Regions from separate parts of the Planococcus donghaensis genome, predicted to be linked through region 1. Evidence: riboswitches for the same ligand, from Rfam matches in the RefSeq annotation. Region 1 holds a riboswitch; each other region holds the start of a gene.
The links. A riboswitch is a leader RNA that binds a small molecule or an ion and turns the genes downstream of it on or off. The one in region 1 is predicted to bind cobalamin.
Positions count from the first base shown of each region.

Region 1 (4,768 bases):
TTTTCAGCGAAGATCGATACCAAATGGAAGGTTAATCCGGTATTAACGATTCCGGGTATAGCGGCACATAGCAACAATAACCAAAAAGCGCGGGTTTTAGAAGCTTCCTTTACTGCCCAACTAACTTCAACCGCTTCTTTTTTGGGGAGTTTGTTTTTAAGGATTTCCCCATTATCGGGCAATAAGCCCATTTCTTCAGGTGAATTTTGAATCAGAAAAAGAGCGAGAGGCGTAAAGCAGACAACAATGATGGCACCTAAAATCAGCCATGAACTGCGCCAGCCAAATGCTTCAATTAGCCAGACATTTAGTAAAGGAAAAGCCGCCGAGCTGACTAATCCACCAATTGCGGCAATGCTAATAGCGCGCCCTCTCTTTTTAACAAACCATTGAGGGATAAGTGAGCTTGAAATAAGTGCCATAGAACCTTGACCAAGGAGCCGTATAAAAAAGAAGCCGATAAACAACATAACCAAACTGGTAACGAAACTGTTGAAAAAGCAAGCCACTGCCAAGGCGATGGAAACGGTCACAGCCATTTTTCGCGAACCGTTTCGGTCAATTAGGCGGCCGACAAAAAATAACATAAACCCTGCAGTTAATGTCGCAGCTGAGTAGATTCCCGAAACCGTCGAGCGGCTCCAACCGAATTCCTCTATATAGTAGTCGATGAAAATCGAATTAGAATATGTTTGTCCAGGTCCAGAGAAAAATTGAGACAAGGCAGCGATCGCGATAATGACCCAGCCATAATGAAAAGCGTTTCCTGTTAATTGTTTCATAGTGCATCTCCAATTGCTGTAACACTTGGTTACTATATTTCCAAAATTAGTATCAAAAAATATTCTAAAATCACAATTTATTATCATAGCACACATCTTTGTTCTAATATGGGTTGAAATATAACTGTAAATAAAAGAATCATTCAGATATTTTGGAAACTTATTAGGGAATAAAAGTTTTCGATACGTGTAAAATTTAACCCGTTAAAAACTATAAATGCTGTGAAATAAACTTTAAAACAATAGTTAACAGCTAATTAAAATCATCCCCTTGTTTAAAGTGGAAAAGTGGTTTATAGTTTATTAAGTACAATATTTAGTGTTTTATTCTAAAAAAAAACTATATATAGTAGAAATCGATAACGAAGGTGCCTAAATAGGCTTAATAGGGAATCCGGTGAAACTCCGGAGCTGTACCCGCAACTGTAAGTGCTGACGAGCTATCACAACCCACTGTCCAATGGACGGGAAGGAGATAGCAAAGGATGACGCACGAGCCAGGAGACCTGTCTTCGTTACAAGTTTATGATCTTCTCCGGGAGTAGAGAGGGATAACGAAGATATGATGCGCAAGCAGTTAAGTTCAGCTGTCTTGGTATGTTATTCTGCGTTTTCAAACCCATCCTCTCCTTGAGAGGATGGGTTTTTTGTTTTGTAGAGATGGAGGAATGGAAGGTATGACAGAAGCATTAGCTGCAAGCGTGGCTAGAACAGTTCAAACAAAATTGGTGTTGCCACCAGATACCAATCATTTAGGCACAATATTTGGAGGAACGGTACTCGCATACATAGATGAAATCGCGGCGATTACCGCAATGAGGCACAGTGGAGAAGCAGTTGTGACCGCTTCAATCGATACCGTGAACTTTTTATCTTCTGCCAAAGTAGGAGACATCTTTATTTTAGAAGGAGTCGTCATTTCGACAGGAAGAACATCGATGGAAGTTTATGTGAAAGCAGAATGCCAACAAATTGAAACGGGCGTGACCAATTTAACAACAACCGCAATATTGACAATGGTTGCAGTCGATAGTGACGGCAAACCAATCCCTGTTAAAGGCGTAATCCCTGAAACGGACGCAGAGAAAAAGTTATTCCAAAGTGCACAAGAACGAAAACAACGACGCATGCAAGTAAACGAATACTCAAAGGAGTTGTGCTGATATGAACATGAAAATTGAGACGGCGGAAATATCCTCAGTCGAAAAAGCGCTTGAACGGGCAACAGAAGTATACGGTTTAGATACACGAGAGCTACTTGAGCGAGCAGGAGAACTAGCGGAACAAGCAAAAGGCGAACAATCGTTATTGTATGCGCTAAACCATATTACGATGGATCAGCCCGATTGGACCTATGTAGCTGCTGAATTGTATGCAAGTGATTTATACAAAAAAGCTGCAGAACATCGGGAGTATTCCGCTTCTGAGAAATACGGCGATTTTTACAAACTTATTCAAGAGCTAACGCAAGTTGGGATTTATTCGACAGAATTACTGTCTGCTTATACACAAGAAGAAATCACAGAACTTGGACAAGAAATCGATGCGGAGCGAGACTTACTGTTTAATTACATTGGCTTGTTTTTGTTAGCAGACCGTTATTTAGCCAAAGATTACGAAGGGCGTTTGTTTGAACTGCCACAAGAGCGCTTTTTGGTCATTGCCATGACATTGATGCAAAACGAACCAAAAGAACAGCGCTTAGAACTAGTAAAAGAAGCATACTGGGCGATGAGTCATTTGTATATGACGGTTGCTACACCAACTTTATCAAATGCTGGTAAAAGTTTTGGGCAGTTGTCATCGTGCTTTATCGATACGGTAGACGATTCTTTAGACGGTATTTATTTAAACAATTGGGATATCGCCCGTCTTAGTAAAGACGGGGGCGGCATCGGCATTTATTACGGCAAAGTGCGCGCGTTAGGCTCAGATATTAAAAAATTCAAAGGCAATTCTTCAGGCGTCGTGCCGTGGATTCGTTTGCTTAACGATACGGCGGTCAGTGTCGATCAGCTTGGTCAGCGTCAAGGTGCTGTCGCGATTTACTTAGATGTTTTCCATAAAGACATCATGAACGGCTTTTTGGATTTGAAAACAAACAATGGCGATGAGCGTCGTAAAGCACACGACATTTTTACAGGCGTATCAATTCCAGATTTGTTTATGGAACGTTTGCAAGAAAAAGATGAAAATGGGCGCAGCATTGGGGAGTGGCATACGTTCTGTCCGCATCAAGTCAAGCAAGTGATGGGGTGGAAAGATGCGAATGGCAACGCATTAGGACTCGAAGATTTTTACGATGAAAAAGACACCAAATACTTTAGCGATAAATACCAAGAGGCAGTTGATCACCCATTATTGCCGCGCAAAACGTACCGCGCAATGGAAATTATGGCGCGCATTATGGTGTCGCAACTAGAAACCGGCACACCGTACATGTTTTATCGCGACGAAGTCAATCGTCAAAATCCGAACAAGCACACGAGAGGTCGCGGGTTAACATCGATTTATTGCAGTAATTTGTGTACAGAAATTATGCAAAACATGTCAGCTACAACCATTGTTAAAGAATATACTGATGAAGACGGCAATCTTGTTATGATTCGCAAACCAGGCGATTTTGTGGTGTGTAATTTGTCATCAATCAACTTGCCAAGAGCAATTAAAGCAGACGTATTAGAGCGTTTAGTGCCGATTCAAACGCGCATGCTCGATAACGTTATTGATTTAAATACGATTTCGGTTGGACAAGCTGAAGTAACAAATAAAAAATACCGCGCAATTGGTTTAGGAACATTTGGATGGCACCACTTGCTTGCGCTTGAAGGCATTCATTGGGAAAGCGAAAAAGCAGTTGAGTTTGCCGATAAGTTATACGAAGAAATTGCTTATCAAACGATTCGTGCTTCTATGCAATTAGCGGAAGAAAAAGGGGCGTTCAGTCAATTTTCCGGATCAGAATGGCACACAGGCGAGTATTTTGAACGCCGCAACTACACGAGTGAGCGTTGGAACGACTTGCAACAGCAAGTAGCAACAACAGGAGTTCGAAATGGCTGGATGATGGCCGTTGCGCCAAACTCATCAACTGCGAAAATCGGTGGTTCAACAGACGGCATCGATCCGCTCTATGCTGTTGAATACGCTGAAGAGAAAAAGAACTTCAAATTTAAAGTGACTGCGCCTGACTTGGATCACCATACGTATGATTTCTACCGTCGTTCTCGTCACGTACTGGATCAAAAATGGAGCATTCGTCAAAATGCAGCACGTCAACGCCATATTGATCAATCGATTAGCTTTAACTTTTATGTGCCGCACACGATTAAAGCAAAAGAATTACTGGATTTGCATTTAGAAGCGTGGAAGCAAAACTTAAAAACGACTTATTATGTCCGCAGTACATCACAAGCGGAGATCGAAGAATGCGAAGCATGTCAAAGCTAAAGGAGAATGATCATGACAATACATGAACCATTAAAAAAAATTAAATTATTAAATCCAGAACATCCAAATAAATCGACTGGCGTGTTAAACGGTCAGTCTTCGGGGTTATTGAATTGGAACGACATTGCGTATCCGCAAATGTACGATTTGTACCAAGCGTTGTTGGCAAACTTTTGGAAAGCGCAAGAAATCAATATGCAAGACGATATAAAGCAATGGGATAGCTTGAGCAGTGTGGAAAAAGACGTCTTTTTACGTATCAATACACAACTCGCATCACTCGACAGTTTGCAAACACCAACGATGAGTCAAGCAATGGACTACGTGACCGATTCGAGCTTTAAAGCAATATTTGCGGTAATTTCTCAACAAGAAGCCGTTCATACCGAGTCGTATTCGTATATTTTAAGTTCACTTGTTTCCGTGAGTGAACAAAACGCACGCTTCAATCAAGCAAAAAGCGATCCGGTTGTTCAAAAACGCAATGAGTTGATTTTGGATGCATACGAAGAATTTCGTCAAAATCCAACGCCGCA
Region 1 is NZ_CP016543.2:3,156,913-3,161,680, reverse strand. It holds gene BCM40_RS15465 (MFS transporter) at 1-782, opposite strand, end outside; cobalamin riboswitch at 1,132-1,310, shown strand; gene BCM40_RS15460 (acyl-CoA thioesterase) at 1,460-1,945, shown strand; gene BCM40_RS15455 (ribonucleoside-diphosphate reductase subunit alpha) at 1,947-4,232, shown strand; gene BCM40_RS15450 (ribonucleotide-diphosphate reductase subunit beta) at 4,245-4,768, shown strand, end outside.

Region 2 (4,768 bases), 470 kb from region 1:
GGCGATAAATTTGTTAGCATGACGCACGAAGAACGTTTTGAAACGTTCCGTGAACACGGTTTAAAAGTGGAATTGGCTAAACTGCAACAAGATTTAGCAGACTTCCGTGTGGAATTTGATGTTTGGTATCCAGAATCGTCTCTTTACAAAAACGGTAAAATTGATGAGGCTTTGGCTAAACTTCGTGAAAACGGTCATGTCTATGAAGAAGACGGCGCTACTTGGTTCCGTTCAACAACGTTTGGTGATGACAAAGACCGCGTATTGATTAAAAATGACGGTTCGTACACATATTTAATGCCTGATATCGCCTATCATGAAGATAAATTACAACGCGGATTTGGGAAGCTGATCAACGTTTGGGGTGCCGATCACCACGGCTATATTCCACGTATGAAAGCAGCTATTGAAGCCCTTGGTTATGATCGCGATACCCTTGAAGTTAGCATTATTCAAATGGTGCAATTGTATAAAGACGGCGAAAAAATGAAGATGAGCAAACGTACAGGAAAAGCTGTAACGATGCGTGAACTTGTCGAATTAGTTGGATTAGATGCTGTGCGTTATTTCTTCGCCATGCGTTCAGGCGATTCGCATATGGACTTTGATTTGGATTTGGCGGTTTCACAGTCAAACGAAAACCCAGTTTATTATTCGCAATATGGGCATGCTCGTATTAGCTCGATTTTACGCCAAGCAGAAGAACAAGGTTTATTGGCTTCAGAAGAACATTTAAACTTATTGACTTCTGAAAAAGAAATTGATGTCTTGAAAAAAATCGGGGATTTCCCGCAAGTCATCGCAGATGCAGCGAAACAACGCGCACCTCACCGCATTACAACGTATATTCAAGAGTTGGCGTCAAATTTCCATAGCTTCTACAATGCCAACAAAGTATTGGATGCATCAAATGTCGAAATGACTAGTGCTCGCTTAGCACTGATCACAGCTGTGAAAACAACGTTAGCCAATGCATTAAAAACAGTGGGCGTCAAAGCTCCTGAAAAAATGTAAGCAAAAGCTAAACAGTTACGTGTATAATGAAAACAGAATTAGAACTTAATAGCGATTCATAAAGGTGCTTATGTCTAAGAACATGAGTTAAAAGGGAAGCCGGTTTGATTCCGGCGCGGTCCCGCCACTGTAAGTGAGAGGAAATTGCCATATGCCACTGAAGCAATGCTTTGGGAAGGTGCAAAGACCAATGATCACAAGCCAGGAGACCTGCCTTTATGACAACACACCCATACGCCTGCGAGGAAAGGCTGGATGCGCATGCTTTTTTATGGCGTCCTTTCAATCCCTCGCAGAACTTTGCGGGGGATTTTGTTTTGTATCGGTTTTTAGTAATCCACAAAACAGCTTCCGCCTGCAGCGATTGCTGACAAAAATAACACTACCAACCAGGGGGATTTTAAAGATGAACAAGATTTGGAAGTTTGGAGCAACAGCAGGATTAGCAGCAGTTTTAATGGCAGGGTGCGGAGAAACCGCGACACCTGAAGAGGACGTCGAAACACCAGCAGAACCACCAACTGAAGTGGGAGATGTTGAGTTTCCCGTAACGCTGACAGATGCAGCGGGCAATGAAGTTGTAATTGACGAAGAGCCTGGAGCGATTGTTTCCATGATTCCTTCTAATACAGAAATTGCATATGAACTGGGATTAGGCGAAAAAATCGTTGGCGTATCGGATTATGACAACTACCCAGAAGCAACAGTTGACGTTGAAAAAATTGGGGGACAAGAATTTAATGTAGAAAAAATCATTGGTCTTCAGCCAGACTTAGTCTTGGCTCACGAATCAGGATTAGGTGTGGGCGATGCGGGACTACAGCAATTACGTGATGCCGGACTTGATGTGTTTGTCGTTCAAAACGCAGCGAGCTTTGAGGAAGTGTACGATTCAATTACAACAATCGGAGAAGCGACAGGTAGCATGGAACGAGCGGAAAATATTGTCTCGGAAATGGAAGCTCAAGTAGCATCGATTGAAGAATTGGCAGCAACAATCGAAGAACCAAAAACGGTTTTTTTAGAAGTCGGTAGTCAGCCGGATATTTACACAACTGGTAGCGGGACATTTATGGACGAGATGTTAACGCTAATCAACGCGGAAAATGTTGCTGGCGAATTAGAAGGATGGGTTATTATGGACCCAGAAGCAATTGTTGCAGCAAATCCAGACGTGATTATTACAACCGAAGGCGCTTATGTTGAAGATGCCGTAGGTCAAATCAAATCTCGTGGTGGTTTTGCAGAAGTAACAGCAGTTAAAGAAGAAGCAGTTTACAGCTTAGATTCAGATATGCTCACTCGTTCTGGCCCACGTTTAACAGCGGGACTAATGGAAATGGCTCAGGCAGTATACCCTGATGTGTTCAATGAGTAAAAATATAGTAGCATATAGCGTTTCGCTATTTATTTTAGCGGGAGCGATATTGCTAGGTGTCACGGTCGGGACGGTATCCATATCACCAGTGGTGCTATGGAATCCTTCGTTCGATGAAGCGGCTGCCAATATTTTATGGAATATTCGTATGCCACGTGTCGTTTTAGCAGGGCTTGTTGGTGCGGCATTGGCGATTGCTGGTGCGGCATTTCAAGGGCTCTTGAAAAATCCATTGGCCGATCCGTACACCCTGGGAGTGTCTTCCGGTGCCTCAGTCGGCGCTGTGATGACGCTCTTTTTTGGTATCTCTATTCCATTTTTAGGTCCATTTACTTTACCGGTTATGAGCATGATCGGCGCATTACTGACGATGCTAGCTGTTGTCAGTTTTGCGAAATTGGTGGACCGCTCGATGAAAATGGAAACCGTGATTTTGACGGGGATTATATTTAGCTCTTTTCTTGGATCAATTATTTCGTTGATGATTGCCTTAACCGGAGAAGAGTTGAGACAAATTATTGGCTGGTTACTCGGAAGCGTATCAATGCGTGGTTGGCCATATGTGCGAATGGCATTACCTTTCGTATTAATCGGATCATTCGTATTGTGGCTCAAACGTCGTGAGTTAAACGCCATGTTGTTTGGTGAAGAACGCGCACAACATCTTGGTGTCGATGTGAAAAAAAGCAAAATGACAATTTTAATTGGTGGTTCGGTACTAACAGGAGCTGCCGTTTCCGTTTCAGGAACCATTGGTTTTGTTGGTCTAGTAGTGCCACATATGACTCGTTTGCTTTGGGGATCAGATCATCGCCATGTGTTGCCTTTATCTTTTATCAACGGGGCTGCTTTATTAATCGTTTGTGATTTAGTATCAAGAACGATTATTTCCCCGACAGAATTGCCGATTGGTGTCATTACTGCGTTTATCGGAGCACCGGTATTTGCCTTTATCTTTTTCCGTCAACGCAAAGGAGGGGTTTAACGATGCTTGAAATCAAGAGACTAACAGGCGGGTACGGGGACAAAAAAATCGTTGAGAATGTATCCTTCACTGTTAACAAAGGCTCTATACTCGGTATTTTAGGACCGAACGGCAGTGGGAAATCAACGTTAATGAAGTTAATCAGTGGCGTGTTGCCAGCGACTAGTGGCGAAGTTCGAATTGAAGAGACGTCTATTGCAGATTTTCCGGCAAAAGAACTAGCGAAAAAAATGGCGGTATTGCCTCAACTTCATGCTCACTCTTTTGCTCATACCGTTCGGGAAACCGTATCACTTGGTCGTTACCCTCACCAAGTAGGTTGGTTTTCATCTTGGTCCATAGAAGATGAGCATGCGGTGAAAGAAGCTATGCGATTAATGGACATTAGCCACTATGAAAAAACACAAATTGATCGTTTGTCCGGTGGCGAACAGCAACGTGTTTTTGTCGCACAAGCGTTAGCGCAAGATGCGGGGATTTTATTGCTCGATGAACCAACAAATCATTTAGACATCAATCACCAAAAAGAGTTGCTCGACACGATAAAAAAACAAGCGATCGAAAAAAACTTAACGATTGTATCGATTTTCCATGATATAAATTTAGCATCTATGTATTGTGATCAATTATTGCTGCTCGATCGAGGCACCATCGTTCGCATCGGTGAGCCGCATGAAGTGGTGCGAGAGCAGGATATTGAGGCGGTTTATAAAACAAGAGTTAGCAACCATCCGCATCCGGAATTGCCAAAACCGCAAATCACATTATTGCCAGGAGTGAAAAATGAAATAGCAACCCATCGCATCTGTGCAGAAGACTTTGTCGTTTCAAATGATATGGTGTTGTATCAAAGCCCGACGCCATTAAAAACGGTTTCTTCAGCTGTGGTGAATGCAGGTTCTGGATGGTTCCGTAATTTTATGAACCGTCACGTAGATGCAGCTTACAACGTAAATGATAGTGTTCAAGAAATGACCGAGTTTATTGCGGGAAATGGGTTGAAAACTACGGATACAGTAGGGATGATGACCGCCGTTCAAACACAAGACGCCATCGTCAAGGAATACGAAGGGCCGTTTGGTTCCGTCGTCATTGCCGTGACTGCTGGAGTCGGCAATGGTGTCGACGTGTCAAAAGCGGTAGAACGATCCGTCCAAGTTGGTACGATTAATACATGGATCATGGTCAATGGTGTTTTGTCAGACGAAGCATTTATACAAGCGATGATTACAGCGACCGAAGCGAAAACGAAAGCGCTTCAAGAAAGAAGAGTCAAAGACCCGCTCACAGGTACGATTGCAACAGGTACATCAACTGACAGCTGTTTAGTAGCGGCGACGCAACAAGGTAAGAAGTTACCTTATGCAGGACCCATTACCGAGCTTGGTAAA
Region 2 is NZ_CP016543.2:2,684,494-2,689,261, reverse strand. It holds gene argS (arginine--tRNA ligase) at 1-1,014, shown strand, start outside; cobalamin riboswitch at 1,060-1,246, shown strand; gene BCM40_RS13220 (ABC transporter substrate-binding protein) at 1,421-2,392, shown strand; gene BCM40_RS13215 (FecCD family ABC transporter permease) at 2,385-3,377, shown strand; gene BCM40_RS13210 (adenosylcobinamide amidohydrolase) at 3,380-4,768, shown strand, end outside.
Region 2: it holds a riboswitch for cobalamin, as region 1 does, so the genes downstream of both, BCM40_RS13220 (ABC transporter substrate-binding protein) here and BCM40_RS15460 (acyl-CoA thioesterase) in region 1, are expected to answer to the same signal.

Region 3 (4,768 bases), 1.4 Mb from region 1:
CTATTCGAACCAGGAGAACGAAACACCACAAGTCAACAACTTAATCGTCGCTTAACTACGATGAATGATAGCTCGATTGTGTTTACCGCAGAAGAACATAACGAATTAGTAGGGTATGTATTTGCGATTGGAGAAGAAATAAAACGCAAACAGCATTCAGTCTATATAGTAATAGGAGTTCACCAAGCTAATAGGGGGAAAGGGACCGGCACTCAGCTATTACGTGCTGTAGAAAAGTGGGCGATAGAAAAAGCGCTTCGTCGCATTGAATTGACAGTTGTGGCACATAACACACTAGCCATTGCGCTGTATGAAAAATTAGGGTTTAGTCTTGAAGGTGTAAAACGTGATTCGCTCTATATAGAAGGAAAATACGTCGATGAACTCTATATGTCAAAATTATTGTAATCTTCTTTAGCTGATAAAACTCTTTAATGCGTCACTAAAAGTGGCAAGTTAAAGAGTTTTTATTTATTTATTCTTGTATAATATTGTATCTTATCTATATTTTTTGACATATTAACTGTACACTAAAACTAGAAACGGTTTGTAGGAGTTGGTTATATGGCAACATTGATGTTTTTCTTTCTTGAAAACATGGCATTAATCATTGCGCTATTGTATGTAGCGTTAAAAGTGAAAGAATTTTGGTTTCCCGATTTAACAGAATCTAAACGACTCGTGTTTTTGAGTATCATATTTGTTAGTTTTTTGACTTTTTCTGTAATGCATAAACCTTATTTATATATGGGTATGAGACTCGATTTACGGGAAGTCGCCCTTTACTTTATCTCATATATCGGGGGCTGGAAAGTTGGGTTATTATCTTCTATTTTCCCATCCGTTTTTCGCTATTATTTAGGTGGACCAACGGCTATTATGGGAATTTTACAAGCAATACTTTTACCGGTCGTTATTGGCAGTTTGTTCCACAATAAGAAAAAAACGAATAAATTCTTTTCGTTAATCGATTTAAAGAAGATGATGATGGGACTTTTGGTTTTTGAAGTGATTAAATCGATTTTAATGCTTGTAACGACTCCTGCAACTTTATCCATTATACTAACAATGGCTATTTTCGCTGGGATCGCGGTTCTGGTAATGGGCTTAATGACGAATGGAGAAAATTATCACATTTTGTTGCGAAAAGAACTTGAGATTAATTCAAATCAAGATCCAATGACCCAATTACCCAATATGCGTTTTTTTAAGAATGAAATTCAAACATTGATTACTAAAAAAGCACCCATTGCCATAATCATGTTGGATGTCGATTATTTTAAATCTTATAATGATGCACATGGTCACCAAAAAGGAGATGCAGTGCTACGCTCTATTGGACAATTGATGAAAGACAATACGCGCTCAACTGATTTTGTGGCACGCTATGGGGGAGAAGAGTTTATTATTTGTATCGCCCAACCATTTGATGAACATAGAGCTTTGGAGATTGCTGAACAAGTCCGAACAGAAATCGAAAAATATCCATTTGACGGCCAAGAATTACAACCAAAAGGCAATTTAACGGTTTCGCTCGGAATTAGTTTATACTCAGCTGATAAAACCTTAGATCAACTGATCGGCGAAGCAGACCAAGCGCTTTTTCAGTCTAAGCGGAGCGGCAGAAATCAAGTTACGATTTTTACTGAAATTACAGAAGCAAAAGCAATTCAAGCTTAATCGTTTGATAGAACAACCACTTGATAAAGTGGTTGTTTTTTGTTGGGGTAACATCTCGAAAGCATAAGTTGTGGATTTGGGTTAAAATAGAGAAAGTAAATTATTTTAGAACAATAAGCTTTACTACATACAAACCAATGAGATATAGCCATTAATAGGAGGCAGTTATGAATAGTTTTATCGTTATGCAAGGAGAGACTTATCACGCTGAACAACATGCAGGAGTTCTTTGGACGCCTCAAGTAGACAAGTCAGGTATGGTGCCACATTCGTGGAATCGGATGCAAGAAGTGAAAAAAGGCGATATTGTCTTTCATTATGTAAAGGGATTTGTAGTGGCTATTAGCCGTGTGCGTGAGGATTGCGTAAAAGGCAAAAAACCAAAAAACCTTGAAGATCCATCAAGTGACAATGAAGAGGCATTTATCGCTTATACGGTTTACCGGGAATTAGAAAATCCCTTATCGATTAAAGAATCCTTTAAAGACATCGGACCGTTATTGCCAGTGAAATACTCGGCATTCCAAGAAGATGCTAATGGGAATTCGGGTTATTTGTATCCATGTAACGAAGAATTGGCGATTAAATTTTTAGAATTGATTAGTTCGTTAAATATTTTCACGGTAGAAGTAGAACAATTGGAACTATCGATGGAAGTGATAAAAAAAACCGAGCACAATCCATTACTCGGCCTAATCGCGGAAGCGGAACTTGAAATTAAAACAAAGATGCGCAGAGGCAAAGAGCAGTTCAGAGAAAGTTTACTGCCACTTTGGAACGGTGAATGCCCACTTTGCGGGATAGCTATTAGCGACGTCTTACGAGCTACACATGCTAAACCGTGGAAAGACAGCTCAGATGCGGAAAGATTAGACCCTTTTAATGGCGTATTGCTTTGTGCCAATCATAGTGCATTGTATTCAGCCGGACATATTGCTTTTACGGGTGGGGGACGTCTTCATATCTCGAGTGCGATTTTAGAAGATCAGCATCCAATTTATCGCTTAAAAAAAGGCATGAAAATACCGGTTTCACCCGAACATGCAACTTATTTAAGATGGCATAAACGAATTGTTTTTGCAGAACCAAGGAAAGTGAAATTGGTAATAGATCCGGAATAAACAATTTTTAGTATGTCTTTTGGCTTGTGTAATATGATACACTGAAAACAAGTGAATAATCATGCAGAAAAAAGGTGCTGACTCGTCAGCATAACAGGGAACCCGGTTAAATTCCGGGGCTGTTTCCGCAACTGTAAGTGCGTATGAAATAAGAAAACACCACTGTTTAGTGTAAGCAACTAAACGGGAAGGTTCTTAAAGTAAATCGATGCACAAGCCAGGAGACCTACCTTTTTTTGAACGTATTTTTACTCTTCGGAAGATAAGGGAATCATACGGCAACGTTTCTATTTTTGACTGCTGGAGTATGTCTCTAAATAGCTATGCCGCCGCCCTTTATTAAGGGCGGCTTTTTGTTGTTTTCGAGAGCGTTCAATGCAGTGATTTTCACCAAACTAAAGTGAGGTGAAATAATGAAAAAAGACATGAGGTATCTTTGTTATCCGTTTATGCGTGAAAAAGCGTCTACTGTAGATTTTGAAATCAGGACGGATTCATTGACCACACGTATTGGAGAAGCATTGGCTATAACAAAAGAGGTAGAGGCAATACAGCGTGATTTGCAAATTCTTCAGCCGAAAATCTATCACTTGAATGGCTCTGTACGCGGAAAACTAGCCATTCAAGAAGAAGATATAATCGAACTAAGTGACATGTACGATTATTATGTAAACTTCACAAAAGATAAAATCGGCAATTTTGTGTTGCCGCAAGGTACACATGCTGCAACTGTGTTGCATGTGTGTAGAAGTGAAGCGAAAAAATCTGTTCGTGCATTACATAAAGTAAGCCTCGAACAAGATGTGCCGGAAATTTTGTTCAACTACACTCACCTTTTAGCCAATGTCCTTTTTACAATGGCTGTCTATGTCAATCAATATTATGGCGTTGAAGAAGTTCCATTCGTTAGTAAATCTTATCCAACAAAAACCAAAAAGAAAGAAGTGGCCAATAAATGATGAAAATATCGTTAGTCAAGTACTTAACAATCGGAACAATAGCATTAACTTTAGGGGCATGTCAGTCTGACGTGGCAGAAGAAGTTGAAACAGATTCGGCAACGGAAGCAGAAAAACAAACAAGTTATACTGTCACTGATGATTTAGACAACGAACTAACTTTTGAAGCAGTACCTGAAACAGTGGTTTCATTAATTCCAAGTAATACAGAAATTTTATATGAAATTGGTGCAGGCGAAAAAGTGATTGGTGCGACCGATTACGATAATTATCCGGCTGAAGCGGCTGAAGTGGAACGCGTTTCTGACTCCATTATTTTTAATGCCGAACGCATTATTGAACTAGATCCAGATGTTGTGATTGGGTATTCGACAGGTGCACCAACTGGATATGAAGAATTAGAAGCTGCAGGAATTCCTGTGTTTGTTATCGAATCTGCACAATCATTCGAAGATGTGTACGGTGATATTGAACAAATTTCAACGGTAATGGGTCTTGAAGATAAAGGTGATGAAGTAAATCGCACGATTCAACAGCAAATAGAGGACGTACAAGAAAAAGTAGCGGCAGTAGAGGAAAACAAACAATTGTATTTCGAAATTAGTCCATCTCCTGAACTGTACACAACTGGTCAAAAAACGTTCCAACAAGAAATATTAAATCACGCTAAAGTAGAAAACTTATTTGGTGACCTTGAAGGATGGCCGAAAATATCAGAAGAAGAAGTCATCCAACGCAATCCAGAAATCATTACCACCACTGTGTCATATACAGAAGATCCAGTAGCAGAAATTAAAGCGCGCGAAGGATGGAGCGAAATTGAAGCTATTAAAAATGACCAAGTCTTTTTCTTAGATTCAGATATTACTTCACGCCCTGGCCCAAGAATTGGCGAAGCAGTTGAACTGGTAGCCAAAACTGTTTATCCAGCAGCATTTGAATAAAGATCCAAAAAATCCTCGCTTACTATGCGAGGATTTTCTTATATTCTAATGAATAAAATTCACC
Region 3 is NZ_CP016543.2:1,710,985-1,715,752, reverse strand. It holds gene BCM40_RS08605 (GNAT family N-acetyltransferase) at 1-408, shown strand, start outside; gene BCM40_RS08600 (GGDEF domain-containing protein) at 565-1,680, shown strand; gene BCM40_RS08595 (HNH endonuclease) at 1,848-2,801, shown strand; cobalamin riboswitch at 2,856-3,049, shown strand; gene BCM40_RS08590 (hypothetical protein) at 3,215-3,760, shown strand; gene BCM40_RS08585 (ABC transporter substrate-binding protein) at 3,757-4,704, shown strand.
Region 3: it holds a riboswitch for cobalamin, as region 1 does, so the genes downstream of both, BCM40_RS08590 (hypothetical protein) here and BCM40_RS15460 (acyl-CoA thioesterase) in region 1, are expected to answer to the same signal.